One region of the Thalassospira sp. B30-1 genome, then DNA from elsewhere that is predicted to be linked to it. Evidence: predicted binding sites of a transcription regulator. Region 1 holds the regulator's gene; the other holds the start of a gene.
The links. The regulator HrcA, encoded in region 1, represses chaperone genes, less so after heat shock. The targets are predictions, from matches to a motif close to GTTAGCACTCNCCNNNGGNGAGTGCTAAC.
Positions count from the first base shown of each region.

Region 1 (3,147 bases):
TAAAAGTGATGTACAAGATCGGGATTGTTGATGAATGCCTCAGGCGTTGCGACTTCGGAAATGTCATATTTTGCCCAGATCCCATCGGGGTCGCGGAAGGTATGCAGGCCGCTTTCCTTCGAAATACCGGCCCCGGTCAAGATAACAATCGTTGCGGCTTCATCGCGCAGAATATTGATAATGTCAGGACGAAGCGGCATGGCGTGTTCCGATGTCATTGTTGCAAGCAGGCCAGATTAGACCCGAAATGGACAAAATAAAACGGCCCGCCGTGAAAATGGCAGGGCCGTTTAAATATTTGATCTTTCAAAACCGGTTTGCGGATTCCCGACCGGCAATCAGCCAGCGCTATCAGGCAGAGGTGTCAACATTGCTGCCAGGTTCGTCGTTTTTTGCGGCTTCCTGACCGGCGGGGTTTTTGGTGACCCCGACCATTGCCGGGCGCAAAAGGCGACCTTTGAGCACGTAACCGGCCTGCATTACCTGGGCGACATGGCCGTCTGGATAAGCAGGATTTGGCATTTCAAACACGGCTTGATGATGATTGGGGTCAAGTTTTTCCCCAAGCGGTTCAAGCTTTTCAACGCCGTTCTTTTCCAGTGCCTTAAGAAGCGTCTGTTCGGTCATTTCAACGCCTTCAACCAGCTTTTTCATCGTCGGGTCGGCATTGGACGTGTCGCCAGCAGCCTCAAGGGCGCGGCGGAGGTTGTCACCTACATCAAGCAGTTCGCGGGCAAATTTGGTAATCGCATAGTTCCCGGCGTCCTCGACGTCTTTCTTCGCGCGACGGCGCGTGTTTTCCACCTCGGCGGCGGCGCGCAATAGGCGGTCTTTCAACTCAGCAACTTCTGCTTCAAGTGCTGCAACCGGATCTGTGGTGGCTTCGCCACCTTCGGCTTCGGTTGCTTCTGAGACGACATCCTCTGCGGCAGTTTCTTCTGCCGACGCGGCATCATGCAGATCGTCCTGGTTGTTCTTTGCGGTTTCCGACATGGCTAACCTGTACCTTCAATTTGTGTGGCCTGACACGCAGCGCCAACGTTTATCCAATCAGTCGCCCGACCAGCTTGGCGGTGTAATCGACCAGCGGAATGATCCGGGCATAATTGATCCGGGTCGGCCCGACAACCCCGATTGCGCCCACAATGCTGCCTTCGGCATTCTGATAGGGCGAAATCACCATCGAAAGCCCCGATCCGCCGAACAATTTGTTCTCGGACCCGATGAAAATCTGCACACCTTGGGCAATCGTGGTGACATCAAGCAATTCAATCATCTGATCGCGTGCTTCGAGCACGTTGAACAGCCTTCTTACGGTTTCGAGCTGTTCGATCGTGTCGATATTTTCAAGCAATTGCGACTGGCCCTTTACGATCAGGGACGAACCCTTGACCCCGCCGGCCCATGTCGCAAGTCCGGCATCAATCAGTCCAGCCGACAATTCGTCGAGTTCCTGTTTGATGCGGTCGCGTTCCAAACTCATCAATTGCCGGGCGTCATCAAGTGTCTTTCCGGCCAACCGGGTATTTAGATAGTTCGATGCTTCTGTCAATGCCGAGGTCGGCAAATCGGGCGGAACATCAAGGATACGATTTTCAACATTACCGGTCTGCGAAACCAGAACCGCAAGGACCTTGCCCGGCGAAAGCGCAACAAATTCAATCTGTTTTAAACGGATGCCATCGGTTTTCGGTGCAACCACAAGCCCTGCACAGCGTGACAGCCCCGAAAGCATACTTGTGGCCTCGCCCAGCATCTGATCAAGGGAATATCCGGCCTGCTCGCAATTTTTAGTCAATTGATCGCGCTCGGCATTTGGTAGATCACCGACTTCCATCAGCGCATTGACGAAAAGACGCAGGCCTTTCTCGCTTGGCAATCGACCGGCCGAAATATGGGGGGCAACCAGAAGCCCCATTTCCTCAAGATCGGACATGACATTGCGGATGGTCGCCGCCGAGAGGTTTTCTGACATGCGGCGCGCGATGGATCGTGATCCGATCGGTTCGCCGGTTTCGACATAGGCATCTACGATCTGGCGAAAGACTTCGCGGGATCGCGCGTTCATGTCGCCCAGCAATGTGTCGTCAAACAGCGCCATGTTAAACCTGTCAAAACCAAATGTGTTGCGTGGAATTTAGTGAGGTGGCGGGCAGGCGTCAATGAAGCTGGCAGATTGGTGATAGCCGGAGGACGGGCAAACGATGGTATCAATCAGGAAGTTAGTCCTGCCAAATCTTTGAATTCGTCGCGAATCGAGTGCCATTTATGGTTTTTGCGCGTGGATCTGAGGCATAGTGTTGCTGGGATTTTGCCGTTATTTTCGGGGAAACTGCTGGACCTTTGATACGATGCTCAGTAGCTTTGGCCGCAATTTCAGCCATCGTTGATCAGCCATGCAGGTTGATCCGACCCAGAACAAAGAGGTTCAGACCCCATGCGTCCATCCGGCCGTAATTTCGATCAGCTTCGCGACGTTTCCATTGAGACAGGTGTTTCCAAATATGCAGAGGGCTCCTGCCTGATTAAATTTGGCGATACCCATGTGATTTGTACCGCGACGGTCGAGGACAAGGTGCCAGGCTGGATGCGTAATTCCGGCAAGGGTTGGATCACTGCAGAATATGGCATGCTGCCGCGTGCAACCGACAGCCGCATGCAGCGCGAGGCCGCACGCGGTGGCCAGTCGGGTCGGACCCAGGAAATCCAGCGCCTGATCGGGCGTTCGATCCGTGCGGTCGCTGACCTTAAGGGCATGGGTGAAATGCAGATGCGCCTTGATTGCGACGTTATCCAGGCTGATGGCGGAACACGCACCGCATCAATCACGGGTGCCTATGTTGCCGCCCATCTGGCGTTTCAGGGCGTACGCCGTCTTGGCCTGATCAAGGAAATCCCGTTGACTCAGCCGGTTGCCGCAATTTCGTGCGGTATTTATCAGGGTGAAGCGGTTCTTGATCTTGATTATGCCGAAGACAGCAATGCGGGTGCGGATGCGAACTTTGTTCTGGCGGGCAGTGGCGGCATTGTTGAGGTTCAGGCGACCGCGGAAGATGTGCCGTTTGATCGTTCTGCTTATGACAAGATGTTTGAACTGGCGGAAAAAGGCTGCAAGGAACTGTTTGCCAAACAGCGAGCAGCGATTGG
Region 1 covers NZ_CP065232.1:4,516,928-4,520,074, reverse strand. Annotated here, with positions in the region: gene IT971_RS21015 (NAD-dependent deacylase) at 1-200, opposite strand, end outside; gene grpE (nucleotide exchange factor GrpE) at 352-993, opposite strand; gene hrcA (heat-inducible transcriptional repressor HrcA) at 1,043-2,101, opposite strand; gene rph (ribonuclease PH) at 2,438-3,147, shown strand, end outside.

Region 2 (3,147 bases), 1.8 Mb from region 1:
AAGAACGATCCTTGCTGTCTTATCTTAGGAGATAACATCTACTTCGGCCATGGGTTGCCGGAGCTGCTTTGCAATGCAATGGAACAGTCAGATGGTGCGACGGTTTTTGCTTATTTCGTGCAGGACCCTGAACGCTATGGTGTGGTTGAATTCAATAGTGATGGAGTAGCGCTCGATGTGGAGGAAAAGCCAAAGAATCCGAAGTCGAATTTCGCTGTGACCGGGCTATATTTTTACGACTCTCAAGTTGTCGATATTGCTAAAGCAATCAGGCCATCGAAGAGAGGCGAACTAGAGATTACGGATGTAAACAAGACCTATCTTCAACAGGGTAAGCTTCGAGTTGAGAAAATGGGGCGCGGGTATGCTTGGCTCGATACAGGGACCCATGATGCAATGCTTGATGCTGCTGATTTCGTTCGAACTGTGGAAAACCGCCAAAGTCTTAAAATTGCATGTCCTGAGGAAATTGCTTTACGGCGCGGCTTGATAAGCATCGATCAGTTTGAAGCTTTGATCAATGGATTTGGCGCTAGTTCATATCGCGAGTATTTGCAGATGGTACTGCGTACATATGGGCAGATGTGATTCGCGTATCAGAATGCAGGATTGCGACAATATTCAGCGAAGCTTATAGCGTTCGAATCCTTTTCAGAAACCGTTACTTTTGTCGGATCTATTTGCCAATCGATATCAAGATATGGATCATCCCATCTGATGGAGCACTCCGTTTCGGGAGCGTAAGTATTTGAAACCTTATAGTGAACCTCTGTATCTGGCTCTAGCGTCACAAAGCCGTGCGCAAAACCAACGGGAACAAAAATTTGGTTCCATTTGTCCGAGCTGATTTCGGCAAAAACATTCTTGCCGAAGGTTGGTGAGCCGACGCGGATATCGACAGCCACATCAAGGATGCTTCCCCTGATAACCCGTATCAGTTTATCTTGTGCAAAGGGGGCTTTCTGGAAGTGAAGCCCCCTAAGAACTCCGACCTTGCGTGACAGTGATTGGTTGTCCTGAACGAACTTGGTATCGATGCCGATTTCCGAAAACATTTTTTGATTGTAAGTTTCAGAGAAGAACCCCCGCTCGTCTTCGAATTTCTTAGGGTAAAGTAGTTTGATATCGGGAATTTCCAGAAGTTCGAGCTTCATAAAGTCACCTTTGAGGAGCGGTGTTCGATATAGGGATTAGTGCCCGGCAAATAGGCGAGGAAACGAATATCGCACTTCTGATGATTTTAAAAGGCGCTCTGAACTTTTTAACGCCGTGTACCCATCGAAGGGGTTTTCGTCATAATATTGCCCTTTGTCATGATTGTCCTCGCGTGATAAAGATGCCTCTTGAAAATGATCGTGGCGCGGCGCGTGGGCGAAGCGCGCCAGCTTAATTGTCGCAAGTGCGAGAAAATCCCCAAAATCATGACATTTTTGCGTCCTTTTGTTCTCTTCTGTTGACAAATTCCGATGGCTTCAATACATGCTGTTAGCACTCGCTGGGGGTGAGTGCTAATACGGACTCATCCCGGTTAGTTTTGTACTTAATCGAGCCATACTTAAACACGGAGTTGTCTAACATGAAGTTCCGTCCGTTACATGATCGTGTGCTGGTCCGTCGTGTCGAATCCGACACCAAGACTGCCGGTGGCATCATTATCCCGGATACCGCGAAAGAAAAACCGCAGGAAGGCGAGATCATCGCTGTCGGTTCCGGTGTTCGCAAAGAAGACGGCTCGCTTGTAGCGCTTGACGTCAAGGCTGGTGACAAGGTTCTGTTCGGCAAATGGTCGGGCACAGAAGTCAAGGTCGATGGCGAAGAGCTGCTGATCATGAAAGAGTCCGACATTATGGGCATCATGGAATAAGTCAGCCTTTTGGTGACTTAAATCCACGTTCATCCGTCTCATAGAGAGGAAAGAATACTATGGCTGCTAAAGAAGTAAAATTCTCCACCGACGCCCGCGCCAAAATGCTGCGCGGTGTCGACATCCTTGCTGATGCCGTTAAAGTGACGCTCGGCCCGAAAGGCCGTAACGTTGTCATCGAAAAATCCTTTGGCGCACCGCGCGTGACCAAGGACGGCGTTTCGGTCGCCAAGGAAATCGAACTTTCTGACAAGTTCGAAAACATGGGCGCACAGATGCTGCGTGAAGTGGCTTCCAAAACCGCCGATCTGGCTGGTGACGGCACCACCACCGCAACCGTTCTGGCACAGGCAATCGTTCGTGAAGGCAACAAGTCCGTTGCTGCTGGCATGAACCCGATGGACCTGAAACGCGGTATTGATCTTGCGACGACCAAAGTAATCGAAGCCATCCAGAGCCGCGCTCGTAAAGTTTCGGGCAAGGACGAGATTGCACAGGTTGGTAACATTTCGGCCAACGGTGACCGTGAAGTCGGCGACATGATCGCTGAAGCCATGGAAAAAGTTGGCAACGAAGGTGTTATCACCGTCGAGGAAGCCAAGGGCCTGCACACCGAACTCGACGTTGTCGAAGGCATGCAGTTTGATCGTGGTTACTTGTCGCCGTACTTCGTAACCAATCCGGAAAAGATGGTTGCCGAACTCGACAACCCGTATGTTCTTCTGTTCGACAAAAAAGTTTCCTCGTTGCAGCCGCTGCTGCCGCTTCTGGAAGCTGTCGTTCAGTCGGGCAAGCCGCTTCTTATCATTGCTGAAGACGTCGAAGGCGAAGCTCTTGCGACCCTCGTCGTTAACAAGCTGCGCGGTGGTCTGAAAATCGCTGCTGTCAAAGCACCGGGCTTCGGCGACCGTCGCAAAGCAATGCTCGAAGACATCGCCATCCTTACCGGTGGTCAGGTTGTCTCCGAAGATCTCGGCATCAAGCTTGAGAGCGTTACGCTCGATATGCTCGGTACCGCGAAATCGATCACTATCACCAAAGAAGAAACCACCATCGTTGATGGTGCCGGTGAGAAAGCCCAGATCGAAGCCCGCGTTGGCCAGATCCGTGCACAGATCGAAGAAACCACTTCGGATTACGACCGCGAGAAACTGCAGGAACGTCTTGCGAAACTCGCTGGCGGTGTTGCCGTGATCAAAATTGGTGGCGCTTCGGAAATCGAAGTGAAAGAACGCAAAGACCGCGTTGACGATGCCCTGCACGCAACTCGCGCTGCTGTTGAA
Region 2 covers NZ_CP065232.1:2,723,957-2,727,103, reverse strand. Annotated here, with positions in the region: gene rfbA (glucose-1-phosphate thymidylyltransferase RfbA) at 1-588, shown strand, start outside; gene rfbC (dTDP-4-dehydrorhamnose 3,5-epimerase) at 597-1,154, opposite strand; gene groES (co-chaperone GroES) at 1,577-1,864, shown strand; gene groL (chaperonin GroEL) at 1,924-3,147, shown strand, end outside.
Region 2: a site for HrcA is predicted at 1,485-1,513, ahead of groES (co-chaperone GroES). Genes of this name have one in related genera too.